2 regions of the Streptomyces sp. NPDC104309 genome follow, and region 1 is predicted to be linked to the other one. Evidence: predicted binding sites of a transcription regulator. Region 1 holds the regulator's gene; the other holds the start of a gene.
What was found. Region 1 encodes HspR, which represses chaperone genes until heat shock. Its sites were predicted from a motif close to TTGAGNNNNNNNNNCTCAA; they were not measured.
Positions count from the first base shown of each region.

Region 2: the regulator HspR is predicted to act here: its motif matches at 2,275-2,293, upstream of lon (endopeptidase La).

Region 1 covers NZ_JBVJMV010000039.1:9,726-16,969, reverse strand. The annotation lists gene ACZ68L_RS36360 (hypothetical protein) at 1-204, opposite strand, end outside; gene ACZ68L_RS36355 (helix-turn-helix transcriptional regulator) at 384-1,322, shown strand; gene ACZ68L_RS36350 (hypothetical protein) at 1,393-1,626, shown strand; gene ACZ68L_RS36345 (hypothetical protein) at 1,638-1,892, shown strand; gene ACZ68L_RS36340 (heat shock protein transcriptional repressor HspR) at 2,025-2,471, opposite strand; gene dnaJ (molecular chaperone DnaJ) at 2,473-3,660, opposite strand; gene grpE (nucleotide exchange factor GrpE) at 3,754-4,395, opposite strand; gene dnaK (molecular chaperone DnaK) at 4,392-6,233, opposite strand; gene ACZ68L_RS36320 (sugar transferase) at 6,732-7,244, shown strand, end outside.
Region 2 covers NZ_JBVJMV010000008.1:106,955-114,198, forward strand. The annotation lists gene ACZ68L_RS14350 (GNAT family N-acetyltransferase) at 226-762, shown strand; gene ACZ68L_RS14355 (DUF4232 domain-containing protein) at 874-1,791, opposite strand; gene lon (endopeptidase La) at 2,316-4,748, shown strand; gene ACZ68L_RS14365 (polysaccharide deacetylase family protein) at 5,039-5,797, opposite strand; gene ACZ68L_RS14370 (lysozyme) at 6,024-6,881, opposite strand; gene ACZ68L_RS14375 (MarR family winged helix-turn-helix transcriptional regulator) at 7,109-7,244, shown strand, end outside.

The sequences.
Region 1 (7,244 bases):
CGCCACGGCCTCGTTCTGCGCGCCCGTCGGCTTCACCGGTGCGATGTCCCAGGCGAGGTCGGGGGGCGCCACGGCCTGAAACTGCGCCCCCGCCGCCCCCGTGGGAGCACTGTCCCAAGCAAGGTCCAGGACGCCTATCGCCCCGAATGTCAGCCCGGCGGAGAAGGTCGCAGCAAGCACCGAGCGAAGCATCTTGTTACTCATAGTGGGCTTCGTCCTCACTTCCAAGGTTTCCTCTCCCCCGCATGACAAGACGATTGCTCATTGGGGCACGTCAATGCCACAGAAGCGATGCATCATGTTCCTGCAGATTCATGTTCCTGGGGGGTGGATAAATGGTCACAAATGAAGCAAACACGACACATCCCCACCCCGTCAGCGCCATGTGCGACGAAGGGGCGCGGCTGTACGCCAGTGCGCTGAGCGTGGGCAAGATAGCCCGCACCGAGGTGGGACTCGCTCCCTGCCTGCTGGAGTTCGCGTTGTTGCACCCGGACCCCGACGACGCCACCTGGCTACGACCAGTTCCTCCGTCCGCCGCACTGACACAACGGCTGCACCCCATAGAGCGCGAGATCCAGGACCGCCGACGTCTCTCGGTCGAACTGGCAGAGGCGTTCGAACCCTTCATGGCCATCAGCGCCCAGGGCCCGCCGACCACTCATGCGATCACGGTGCTCGAAGGCATCGACCGGATCAATGCGTCCATCGAACTCGCCCTGACCGAGTGCAAGTCAGAAGTTCTCACCATCCAGCCCGGCGGCGGGCGCAGCGAGGACGCACTGAACATTGCCATGGAGCGCGGAAACATTCTCACCCAGCGCGGCGTCGGCATGCGCACCCTGTATCAACACACCGCCCGGCACAGCCACGGGACCCTCACCTACGCGGCACGCATGGCGGAGGGGAAGGTGGAGATCCGCACCCTCGAAGAGCTCATAGAACGACTCATGATCTTCGATGACACCGTTGCCTTCATACCGGCCACGGACGACCGGAGAGTGGCGTTGGAGCTCAGACACCCCGGCATCGTGGAGTACCTCGCCAGCGTCTTCGAGCAGTTCTGGCGACGCGCGGTCCCGCTGCAGGAGCAGATCCCGTACGACCCGACACTCGAAGGCATCTCCGGAGTGCGGCACTCCATCGCCAAACTCCTTGTCGAGGGTCACGTCGACGAGGCCATCGCCCGCCGTCTCGGCATGAATGTACGCACCTGCCGGGCCCACATCGCCAAACTCAGCACCGCCCTGGGCAGCAACAGCCGAGCCCAGCTCGGCTATCTGATAGCGCAGTCAGGAATCCTGGAGCAGGGACCGAACTGAAGCGTTCACCACCGCAGCACAGGGGGAGCCCGACCCGCCCCCGCCCGGCCCCCATGTGAGGAGCCCGCCAGTGGCCGCACCTCTCTCGCCCGCTGCCCTCGTCCGTGCCCTGCACGACGCGGGCGTCCGCGTCGCCGAGCACGGCGACCGAAGGGCCCACAACCGCAACCACAAGGCCCCCTGGGGCCCGGTGCACGGCGTCATGCTGCACCCCACCGCAGGCCGCGACAGCCTCGCACTCTGCCGCGCCGACGGCATCCCGGGACGCGCCGGCTGGGACCGGCTGCGCGTCCCCCGTAGGTGAGGAGACCCCCGATGACGCAATCCGAGGCCGAGAGCATCGCTCTGGAACTGGAGCGGCTGCACCGCTCCGTCGACGTCGGATTCGCCACCACCCGGGGTGACTTGGCACTGCTGCTGCAACGCGTCGACCAGACCGACAAGGCGCTCGGGGAGCACGAGGACCGCCTCGACGCGCTGGAGCGGGCCCGCTGGCCGCTGCCGTCGCCGGCCGCCGTGACCTCGTGCGCCGCGCCGGCTCTCACGCTCTGGCAGTCCTCGGGAAAGTGACCTCCCTGGACGCAGGGGAGATTGCCGTCCCCTGCAAGGAAAGGACGTAGAAAGGTCAGGGCCCGTCCCCCGTGCGCTTCACGGGAGACGGGCCCTGACCTCGTACGTACGGTGCGGGTACGCCGAACCCGCTCAGTCCTTCGGCCTCTTCGGCCGCCAGACCACCAACGCGCTGGTCTGCTGCACATCCTGATACGGCACCAGATCACGGCGGTACGAGGCATGCACCTGGGCCTCGCGCTGCTGCATCGCCACCGCCGCTCCGTCCACGGCCGCCGAGAGTTCGGCGACGCGCTGCTGGAGGGCCGCGACCTGGTTCTCCAGCTCGATGATGCGCTTGATGCCGGCGAGGTTGATGCCCTCGTCCTGCGACAGCTGCTGCACGGTGCGCAGCAGCTCGATGTCGCGGGCCGAGTAACGTCTGCCGCGCCCGGCCGTGCGGTCGGGGGAGACCAGACCGAGACGGTCGTACTGGCGCAGTGTCTGCGGATGGAGGCCCGAGAGCTGGGCCGCGATCGAGATCACGTACACCGGTGATTCATCGGTCAGTTCGTACGGATTGCGTCGTCGGCCGTCCACCTCAAGCTCCCTTCGCCGCCTGGAACAGCTCCGCCCGCGGGTCGTGTCCCGCGGTCGCCTTGCGGTAGGCCTCCAGTGCGTCCCTGGCCTCGGTGTTGAGGTCCCTGGGCACCGTCACCTCGACAGTGACCAACAGGTCGCCCCTGGTGCCGTCCTTGCGTACGGCGCCCTTGCCGCGGGCGCGCATCGTACGTCCGTTGGGGGTGCCGGCCGGCAGTTTCAGAGTGACCGGCGGACCGCCGAGCGTGGGCACCTTCACCTCGCCGCCGAGCGCCGCCTCCGTGAAGTCGACGGGCACGGTGACCGTGAGGTTGTCGCCCTTGCGGCCGAAGACCGGGTGGGCGTCGACATGGACCACGACGTACAGATCGCCGGCCGGTCCACCGCGCTCGCCCGGACCGCCCTTTCCGCGCAGCCGGATCCGCTGGCCGTCCGAGACGCCCGCCGGAATCCTGACCTGCATGGTCCGGGAGGACTTCGCCCGTCCGCTGCCCTTGCAGACGTCGCAGGGGTCCTGGGCGATGAGGCCCCGGCCCTTGCAGTCCACACAGGGATCGGTGAGCGAGAAGCCGCCGCCGGTGCCGCGCGACACCTGGCCGGTACCGAGACAGGTCGGGCAGACCCTGGGGGTGCCGTTCTTGTCACCGGTGCCGGAACACGCCTTGCAGGGCGCCTGGCTGGACATCCGCAACGGGACCGTGGCCCCGTCGACCGCCTCGGTGAAGCTGAGCGTCACCTCGGACTCGATGTCCTGGCCGCGGCGCGGCTGCACCCGCGTCCCCGTACCGCCCCGGTTGAACAGGCCGCCGAAGACATCGCCCAGACCGCCGCCGCCGCCGAAGCCACCGGCGCCGCCGCCCGAGCCCCCGCCCTGGGCTCCTCCGAAGAGGTCGCCCAGGTCGAAGTTGAAGTTGCCGCCGGCGCCTCCGGGTCCGGCCCTGAAGCCGCCGTTGCCGAAGAGGGCGCGCGCCTCGTCGTACTCCTTGCGCTTCTTGGTGTCGCCGAGGATGTCGTTCGCCTCGGAGATCTCCTTGAAGCGCTCCTCCGCCTTGTCGTCGCCCTTGTTGGCGTCCGGGTGGAACTCGCGGGCGAGCTTCCGGTACGCCTTCTTGATCTCGGCGTCGGTGGCGTCCTTGGGGACGCCGAGGACCTTGTAATAGTCCTTCTCGACGAAGTCCTTCGTGCTCATCGACGTCCCTCCTTCCGGACGATCGGCCATGCGACCGGCCCGGTGGGCGGTCGCACGGCCGGGCGGTGGGCCGCGAGGTGGTCAGACGGGATGTCAGACCTCCTCGGTGCCACCGCTCTCCTCGTCGGTTGCCTTCTCTTCCTTGGCTGCCGCACCCGGCTGGGGCTCGGCAACCGCCACCCGCGCGGGGCGGATGGTGCGTTCGCCGATCCGATACCCCGGCTGCAGGATCGCCACGCAGGTCGTCTCGGTGACATCCGGCGCGTACGAGTGCATCAGGGCTTCGTGGATCGTCGGGTCGAAGGGCTCACCCTCCTTGCCGAACTGCTGCAGGCCCAGCTTGGCGACGACCGTCTCCAGTGATTCGGCCACCGACTTGAACCCGCCCACGAGCTCGCCGTGATCCCGGGCCCGGCCGACGTCGTCGAGCACGGGCAGGAGCTCGGACAGGAGACCCGCTACGGCGATCTCCTTGACCGTGGCCCGGTCCCGCTCGACGCGACGGCGGTAGTTCTGGTACTCGGCCTGGAGCCGCTGGAGGTCGCCCGTGCGCTCGTTGAGCGCGGTGCGGACCTGGTCCAGCTGTGCTGTCAGACCGACTGTCTGTACTCCGTCCCCGGCCGGGGACGCCTCCTCCTCCGGAGAGGATGCGGCGTCCTTCGGCTCGGCTCCGTCGGAGGCAGCGCCGGAGGGGACGTCGGGCTTCTCCTCGAAACCCGGAGTCTCCTCGGTCACACCGCACCGCCCTTCGCGTCCTTCTCGTCGTCCACGATCTCGGCGTCGACGACATCGTCGTCGGCCTTGGCCTGCTGGGCGCCCGGCTGCGGGTCGCCCTCGGCCTGGGCGTTGGCGTACATCGCCTGGCCCAGCTTCTGGGAGACGGCCGCGACCTTCTCGGTGGCGGTACGGATCTCGGCGGTGTCCTCGCCCTTGAGCTTCTCCTTCAGCTCGGTGAGCGCGGTCTCCACCTCCGTCTTCACGTCACCGGGGACCTTGTCCTCGTTGTCCTTGAGGAACTTCTCCGTCTGGTAGACGAGCTGCTCGCCCTGGTTGCGCGACTCGGCAGCCTCGCGGCGGGCGTGGTCCTCCTCGGCGTACTTCTCGGCCTCTTCGCGCATCCGGTTGACCTCGTCCCTCGGCAGCGAGGAGCCGCCGGTGACGGTCATCTTCTGCTCCTTGCCGGTGCCGAGGTCCTTCGCGGCGACGTGCATGATGCCGTTGGCGTCGATGTCGAAGGCGACCTCGATCTGCGGCACACCACGCGGAGCCGGCGGCAGACCGGTCAGCTCGAACATCCCGAGCTTCTTGTTGTACGCCGCGATCTCGCGCTCGCCCTGGTACACCTGGATCTGCACGGACGGCTGGTTGTCCTCGGCCGTCGTGAAGATCTCGGACCGCTTGGTCGGGATCGTGGTGTTGCGCTCGATGAGCTTCGTCATGATGCCGCCCTTGGTCTCGATACCGAGGGACAGCGGGGTGACGTCGAGGAGCAGGACGTCCTTGACCTCGCCCTTGAGGACACCGGCCTGGAGCGAGGCGCCGATGGCGACGACCTCGTCCGGGTTCACACCCTTGTTGGCCTCCTGGCCACCGGTCAGCTCCTTGACGAGCTCGGCGACGGCCGGCATACGGGTCGAGCCACCGACGAGAACGACGTGGTCGATCTCGGAGAGCTGGATGCCCGCGTCCTTGACGACGTTGTGGAACGGGGTCTTGCACCGCTCCAGCAGGTCGGCGGTCAGCTGCTGGAACTGCGAGCGCGTGAGCTTCTCGTCCAGGTGCAGCGGGCCCTCGGCGGACGCCGTGATGTAGGGCAGGTTGATCGTGGTCTCGGTCGAGGACGAGAGCTCGATCTTCGCCTTCTCCGCGGCCTCGCGCAGACGCTGGAGAGCCATCTTGTCCTTGGACAGGTCCACGCCGTGACCGTTGGCGAACTGCTTCACCAGGTAGTCGACGACGCGCTGGTCCCAGTCGTCACCACCGAGGTGGTTGTCACCGTTGGTGGCCTTCACCTCGACGACGCCGTCACCGATCTCCAGGAGCGACACGTCGAAGGTGCCGCCACCGAGGTCGAAGACGAGGATCGTCTGGTCGTCCTTGTCGAGCCCGTACGCCAGCGCGGCGGCGGTCGGCTCGTTGACGATACGCAGGACGTTCAGGCCCGCGATCTCGCCGGCCTCCTTCGTCGCCTGACGCTCGGAGTCGTTGAAGTACGCGGGGACGGTGATGACCGCGTCGGCCACCTTCTCACCCAGGTACGACTCGGCGTCCCGCTTCAGCTTCTGCAGGATGAAGGCGCTCATCTGCTGCGGGTTGAAGCTCTTGCCGTCCAGGTCGATCTTCCAGTCAGTGCCCATGTGGCGCTTGACGGAGCGGATGGTCCTGTCGACGTTGGTCACTGCCTGGCGCTTGGCGACCTCGCCGACCAGCACCTCGCCGTTCTTCGCGAAGGCGACGACGGACGGCGTGGTCCTGGCGCCCTCTGCGTTGGTGATGACGGTGGGCTCGCCGCCTTCGAGAACGCTGACGACGGAGTTAGTCGTGCCCAGGTCGATGCCGACCGCACGTGCCATTTCAATTCCTCCAGCTTGACTACTTGAGTGGAACTGACTCAAGGATGCATGACACTCTTCCCAGTGTCAACAGAGTTGAGTCGGACCGACTCAACTATCGTGCATGCACCTCACGCGTGGCGGACGACCTCGGGCGACACCGACCCCCTCACGGGCCGGGAAACCCGCCCCCATCATCGCGCCCGTGGGATCGTTCTGTCACAAATTGCCGTGAGCCACACAAAACCGGCACTCGATCCACCCGACCCCAGGCAGGTGCGAACGATGCAGAGGCAGAGACAGACGCAGGGCCGACCGATGGACCGACCCATGGGCCGCATCCCGGCGCGCGCCGCGGCACGCATGCCGGGCCTGTCCGGCCGCATGCCGCGCCGCGCGTCGGCCCGCATGCCGACGTACATGCGGGCCCACGCGACCGTCCGCACCCCGGCGGGCGGCACGTCGCCCCTCCCGCAGGGCCTCCTGCCGACCCTCTCGTCGGCCCTCTCGTCGGCCCGTATGCGCGTGCGACAGCAGGAGTGGCCGTCAGCCAAGCGCGTACTGGATCTGGCCCTGGGCTCGGTCCTGCTGGCCCTGGCCGCCCCCCTGCTCGCCGCGGGCACCCTCGCCCTCGCCGCACAACGGCCCTCCGGCGGGGTACTGACCCGCTCACCCCGGATCGGCCTGGGCGGTCACGTCTTCGTGCTGCGCTCGCTGCGCACCCGCCGGCTGCGGCTGGACCTGCTCTCCCGGCTGCCGCACGTCGTACGGGGAGAGCTGTCCCTGGTCGGCCCGGCACCCCTGACACCGGACGAGGCCCGAGCCGGGGCAGCCGGTCCCCCCAAGTCCGCCGACTCTTCCGAGCCCGCCGGACCCACCGAGCCCGCCGGACCCACCGACTCCCCCGCCCCCTCCAGCCCCGCAGTCACCACCCCCGCCCCCGCCCCCGCCCCCGTCCCCGTCCCCGCCGCGAGAGACTGGCGGCAGGAACTGAGACCGGGCCTCACCGGCCTGGCGCAGGTACGCTCCCGC
Region 2 (7,244 bases), on a different contig from region 1:
CACCAGTAGTGGGACCGGAGCCCGAATCCCGACAGCAGATGTACGGCACTTCGTGAGGCGGCCCGCCGCTGCCGAAGTCGATGTCCACGAGAACGGGTGGCATCCCGTCCCTGGCAGGCGTGGCTAGTAGGGCCCGGCCCCGTCGGTGGGGGTGGGGCGCGGGCCGGTGGCTTGATCGGTCCGCGAGTCTTGATCGCTGCCGAGCCTGCTGATTGGGTGGCCGGCATGACTGAGCTCGGACCCGTCGCCTGGCCACCTGCCCCGATCAGGACCGAGAGGCTCGTGCTCCGTGAGCCCGAGGCCCGGGACCGTGCGGCGTTCATCGAGCTGCTTGCCTCACCGGAGGTGCATACCTACCTCGGTGGCCCTCGACCGCGTGACGAGCTTGAGCACGCGATGCCCGGGGCACCCAGCCGGCGCCCCGGCCATTTCGTGGTCGATCTCGACGGAGCGATGATCGGCCAGATCACGCTCACCAGGGATACGGGGCACCTTCGTCAGGCTGCCGGGAGGGCCGAGCTCGGTTACCTGTTCCTGCCGGAGGCGTGGGGATGCGGGTACGCCGCCGAGGCGTGCGCAGCGGCACTCGACTGGTTCGCCGGCGCGCTTCCCGGCGAATCAGTGGTGCTGGCCACCCAGACCGCCAACGTCCGCTCGATGCGCCTCGCGGCGAAGCTGGGGTTCATCGAGGTGGAGCGGTATGAGGCCTACGGCGCCGAGCAGTGGTTCGGCGTGCGGGCCTCGGCCACACCGTCCGCTTGAGCTCGTGCTCGACAGCGCGGATCCGCAACTCGACAGCACTGCTGGATCAGGCGCCGCTCCCACCAACCCCCCTGTTTGCCGCAGCGAAGGCGCTGAGACCGGACGTAGGTCCTACTTCGGCGGGCGAGTCCAGGCGCGGACGGCCAGCTTGCCGGTGGTGCCGAGATCGAGGTGGGGCGTCACGGTCACCGGATCGGCGCCCTGCTCGGCCCGCACCCTGACGTACGGGACGTTGACGGTGGTGCCGGACTCGGTGGTGTTGCGCCACATCAGGCCCGAAAGGGCGCTCTCGCCCGGCTTCAAGACCAGCGGGCGGGATGGCTCGTCAAATCCGGTACCGGTGCTGATGCCGCCGCTTCCATGCACGATCCGGACGCCTTGGACGGGTGACAGGTCCTTGTCCAGCAGTTCCAGGAGCGGGTAGCCGTCGAGTGAGTAGTCGCGCTTCCCGCAGTTCTCCAGGCGCAGGCCCACCACGCGCAGCCCCATCGCGGCGTTGCCGTCATCGGTGATGAGGCGGATGCCGGAGGGCGGGCACTCTCCGGACGCGGGCGGCGCCTCGGCGGCGGGCACCTTGGTCACCTGGGCGACCTCGACGCGGGTCACCGGGGACGCTCCGGGGGCCAGCACCCCCAGCCGGACCGTGCCGCGCACGGTCGCGCCGGGGCCGACCGAGCGCACGGTCTCGTGGCTGTTGCTCATGACCTCGCCGGCGTCCGTGGTGAAGTCGAACAGGATCGTGTACGTCAGCGCCTCGGTGCCGCTGTTGGTGACTTCGTAGGCGGCCGAGATTCCGGAGTCACCGGTGGGGAAGCGGTCGGCGTGGACGGTGAACCCGTCGGAGCTGGGGGTGGGCGTGCCTAAGGGGATGGTCACCGAAGTGATCCGGACACCGTCCACGGGCGGGGCGGTGACGGCGGTCCCGGACGCGGGGGCGGCTGCGCCGGGGGTGCCCGCCTGTTCGGATCCGCACGCCGTGAGCAGGAGAAGTGCCGCGAGGCCCGGAAGAAGGGAGATGACTTTGCGCATCAGGTCACCCCATCAGGGGCGCGAGCGTCGAGCCATGGTGTACGTCACAGTTCCGGTCACAGGCGCGTCACGGGCAGCCTGCCGAGTGGGCGGCTGCAGCCCACGGATACGCGGTTCCGGACAGGAGCAGGGGCAGGGCGTTCACTGCGGTTGCCTGTTCCGGCCGTGTTCGGCCCCCGCTGAAGGCGCATCGCCGCTCCCGGCCCGGAACGGTAGAAGCTCGACCGCTCCACGCGGCCATCAGTCCCCATCAGGACGCTCGCCTTCCCGGACAGCAAGGTCATAACTCACGGGCGAAGCCTGCCCTCCCGCACCGACAGCGGCAGCGACGGACCAGACCGCTTGAGACGAGGAGTGAATCAGACCGGATCAACGGAGATCGGAGCCAGACCGCAGAAGACGCCGTTCGTTTGACAGACCCACACGTCCGGATGATCGCTCACAGCGAACGCACCCCGGGGAACAACGGGCGGCTCAGGAGCATTGAGTCTGCATAGCTCAACTTGACTGCCGAAGGGGAGATCATGGCTACCGATTCCGATGCGGTCACTCCGCTCGCCCTGCCCGTGCTGCCGCTCGACGACGAGGTCGTGCTGCCCGGGATGGTGGTGCCTCTGGACCTGTCCGAAACCGATGTGCGTGCCGCCGTGGAGGCCGCGCAGGCCGCGGCCCGCGAGGGCGGCGGCAAGCCCGAGGTGCTCCTGGTGCCGCGGATCGACGGGACGTACACCGGCACCGGTGTCATCGGCACCGTCGAGCAGGTCGGACGGCTTTCGGACGGGGATCCGGGCGCGCTCATCCGCGGCCGTGGCCGGGTGCGGATCGGGGCCGGGACCAGCGGACCGGGGGCCGCCCTCTGGGTGGAGGGGACCCGGGTCGACGCGGTCGTCCCCGACCCCATTCCCGGAGCCGCCGCCGAGCTGGTCAAGGAGTACAAGGCACTCGCCACCAGCTGGCTGAAGAAGCGCGGCGCCTGGCAGGTCGTGGACCGGGTCCAGCAGATCGAGGACATTTCCGCGCTCGCCGATAATTCCGGATATTCACCCTTCCTCACCACCGCCCAGAAGGTGCAGCTCCTGGAGACCGTGGACGCGGTCGCCCGGCTGAAGCTCGCCATCCAGTGGCTCGGTGAACACCTCGCCGAGCAGGACGTCGCCGAGTCCATCGCCAAGGACGTCCAGGAGGGCGTCGACAAGCAGCAGCGCGAATTCCTGCTGCGGCGCCAGCTCGAAGCCGTGCGCAAGGAGCTCTCCGATCTCAACGGCGGGTCCGGTTCCGCCGCGGACGAGTCCGACGACTACCGGGCGCGCGTCGAGGCCGCCGATCTTCCCGAGCACGTCCGCGAGGCGGCGCTCAAGGAGGTCGACAAGCTGGAGCGCTCCTCCGACCAGAGCCCCGAGGGCTCCTGGATCAGGACCTGGCTCGACACCGTCCTCGAACTGCCGTGGACGGAACGGACCGAGGACGCGTACGACATCCGGGGCGCCCAGGAGATCCTCGACGCCGAGCACTCCGGCCTGCAGGACGTGAAGGAGCGGATCACCGAGTACCTGGCGGTCCGCAAGCGGCGTTCCGACCGCGGCCTCGGCGTCGTCGGCGGGCGGCGCGGCGGTGCCGTGCTGGCGCTGGTGGGTCCTCCGGGCGTGGGCAAGACCTCACTCGGCGAGTCCGTCGCGCACGCCATGGGGCGCAAGTTCGTCCGCGTCGCCCTCGGTGGTGTGCGGGACGAGGCGGAGATCCGCGGCCACCGGCGTACCTACGTCGGCGCCCTGCCGGGGCGTATCGTGCGGGCGGTCAAGGAGGCCGGTTCGATGAACCCGGTCGTCCTGCTCGACGAGATCGACAAGGTCGGCTCGGACTTTCGGGGCGACCCGGCCGCCGCCCTCCTCGAAGTCCTCGACCCGGCGCAGAACCACACCTTCCGCGACCACTACCTGGAGGTTGAACTCGACCTCAGCGACGTCGTGTTCCTGGCCACGGCCAATGTGCTCGAAGCCATCCCGGAGGCCCTGCTGGACCGGATGGAACTGGTCCGGCTCGACGGCTACACCGAGGACGAGAAGGTCGTCATCGCCCGCGACCACCTGCTCCCGCGCCAGCTGGAACGGGCCGGTCTGGAGAAGGGCGAGGTGACGCTCGACGAGTCCGCGCTGCGCAAGCTGGCCGGCGAGTACACCCGTGAAGCGGGCGTACGGAACCTGGAGCGGGCCGTCGCCCGGCTGCTCCGCAAGGTCGCGGCCCAGCACGAACTGGGCGACCGGGAGCTGCCGTTCACGGTCACCGAGGCGGATCTGCGCGGCCTGATCGGACGGCCGCACCACGTCCCCGAGTCCGCCCAGGACCCGGCCGAGCGCCGGACCTCGGTGCCGGGCGTGGCCACCGGGCTCGCGGTGACCGGGGCGGGCGGCGACGTGCTGTTCGTGGAGGCGTCGTTGGCCGACCCGGAGACCGGGGCGTCCGGACTGACCCTCACCGGTCAGCTCGGCGACGTGATGAAGGAGTCCGCGCAGATCGCGCTGAGCTTCCTGCGGTCGCACGGCGCGGAGCTGGAGCTGCCGGTCGCGGACCTGAAGGACCGCGGCGTGCACATCCACTTCCCGGCGGGCGCGGTCCCCAAGGACGGCCCGAGCGCCGGTATCACGATGACGACGGCGCTGGCCTCGCTGCTCTCCGGACGGCTGGTCCGTACGGATGTGGCGATGACCGGTGAGGTCTCGCTGACCGGAAGGGTGCTGCCGATCGGCGGGCTGAAGCAGAAGCTGCTGGCCGCGCACCGGGCCGGGATCACCACCGTGGTGATCCCGAAGCGGAACGAGGCCGACCTGGACGACGTTCCGGCCGAGGTCCTGGACTCCCTGGAGGTCCACCCGGTGACGGACGTCCGCCAGGTGCTGGAGATCGCCCTCGCGCCGGCCGCCGCGGCCAGGCCCGAGGAGAGGATCCCGGCCGCGGCGTAGCCGCCACGGCGTGACGGACGTGGCGCCGCGTGCGCGACCGGTACGGACGGCCCGCCTCCCCGGCAACGGGTGGGCGGGCCGTTCCGCGTGTGCCGGCGGGCGGGCCCGCGAAGGCCGCCCAGCAGCCCCCGCGAGCGGCGCGCCGGAGGCCGCGACGGCCGACGAGTCGACTCCGACAAGCTCTTCGGCAAGCTCAGCACCGCCCTTCGGCAAGCTCAGCACCGTCGGTACGGGCACCGGCGGCGGGTGGCGGCTGGTGGGCCCCGTCGCCGTCGGCCGCGGAGCCGGGATCAGGGGCGGTAGATCGTCCCTGGGACGGGCTCGGCGGGCGCCATCAGCTGCGGGACGGTGACAAAGGTGTAGCCCTGCTTCTTCAGCGCGTCGATGATGCCGGGCACCGCGGGCACCGTGCCCTTGTAGATGTCGTGCAGCAGGATGACGCCGTCCTTGCTCGCCTGGTCCAGGATGCGCTTCTTGATCAGCGCCGAGTCGGTGGTGGAGTAGTCCTTGGCGGTGGCGCTCCACAGGATCTGAGAGAGTCCCAGGTCCTTGCTGATCCCCGAGACGGTGTCGTCGGTACGGCCCTGCGGCGGACGCATCAGCCGAGGCTTCTTGCCGGTGATCTCCGCTATCGCGTCCTGCGTCTTCTCCAGCTCGGCGCGTATCTCGGCGGGCTTCTTGTCCGTCAGGATCTCGTGGGACCAGGTGTGGTTGGCCACCTCGTGCCCCTCGGCGGCGAGCCTGCGCACGGTGTCGGGGTGCTTCTTGACGTGGTTCTTGCCCAGCAGGAAGAAGGTCGCGTGCACCTTCTTCTCCTTGAGGATGTCCAGCAGATGCGGGGTGTCCTCACCCGGTCCCGCGTCGAAGGTCAGGGCTATGCACTTGGCCTTGCGGCAGTCCACCGGGCCGAAGGAGCCCTTGGCGTCGGAGCCCGCGTCACCGCGCGCCGAGGCCGGTGCGGTGGTCTGCATGGAGCAGCCGCTGAGCGTCAGAGTGAGTGCCGTCACAAGGGCAGTGGCCAACCCCGCACCGATCGACTTCGTCTTCATGGGCAAGGCGGGTCACTCCTCCGTGGCTGAACAGGGCACGCGATGTGCGGCGGAGAAGGACTATACACACGGCGTATACACCGGATGGATAGGGGTGTCCGGTGCCCGCTCGGAGGCTGAATGACCTGGTCAGGGTCGTGAACAGGGCAGAGCCCCCGGTGATTGGGTGGGTCACCGGGGGCTCGGTCGTGCGAAGCGGTGTGCCGCGCGGCAGCGGCGGGCCGGCTCAGCCGTTGGCGAGGGCCTGTACGCGGTCGAGCGCGCCGTTGAAGTGGCTGTGGTCGCCGACGTACGGGCCGGACGAGGTGTACTGCCACATCGTGTAGTAGCCCCAGCCGGCCGGGAGCTCGCCGACCGTGCTGCTGTAGCGAGCCACCCACAGCGGGTTGGTGGCGCCGAAGCTCGCGTTGTTCCCGGTGCAGGCCTGCCACCAGCTGGTCGCGGTGTAAATGACCGCGTCGCGTCCGGTGCGTGCCTTGTAGGTGTTCACGAAGTCGCGGATCCAGGAGACCATGGCGGCCTGGCTCAGGCCGTAGCACTGGGCGCCGTACGGGTTCCACTCGATGTCGAGCGCGCCCGGCAGGGTCTTGCCGTCCTTGGACCAGCCGCCCCCGTGGTCCACGAAGTAGTTGGCCTGGACGGCGCCGCTCGTGGTGTTCGGGGTGGCGAAGTGGTACGAGCCCCGGATCATGCCGACGTTGTACGAGCCGTTGTACTGCTGGGCGAAGTACGGGTTCGTGTAGTAAGTGCCCTCCGTGGCCTTGGTGTAGGCCCACTTCACGCCACTGTTCCAGAGGGTCGGCCAGTCGACGTTGCCCTGGTAGCTGGCGACGTCCACGCCTTCGGTCTGGGCGGCGAGGGTGTCGCGCGGCAGTCCGCCCTGGCCGTCGTGGGCGACGACGCCCATGCCCATCGTGGCCGTGCCCCGTGCGGGCTTCTTGGCCGCGGCGGCGGAGTCGTGGGTGTCCGCGGCGCTCGCCGCGCCGGGCAGGGTGAGGAGGAGGGAAAGGGCTGCGAGCAGGGTTCCGGCCGCGGCGAAGCGCGAGCGGCGGGACGTTCCGGATCCGGATCTGAGCACGGGCATGTGAGTGCCTCCGAGGCCTTGGTGGGGGGACGCGCTGATCCCAGGGGGACGCCGGGCGCACCCCTGCCGGCATGTCATGGTGTGAACATGCCATGCATGACGCTACGCACGTAGACCTGTACTGCGGAAGGGGGCCTGGGTGCCGCCGTTGGTCTATGCCTGCGAAATACTGGCCAAGCTGCGGCGATGACCAGCGGCGAAAGAAACTTTCAGCGGCAGGAAAGCTTATGAGGGGTGTTGACGTGCACGGGAGCGAAAGCGGTAGTGAACCCGGCGCGACCGGAGAAAATGGTGTGGACCACGCATTCCTGTCCCTGGAGCGGGAGTTGGCCGTCTTTCTGCGGCGGGCGCGGGCCAACTCCG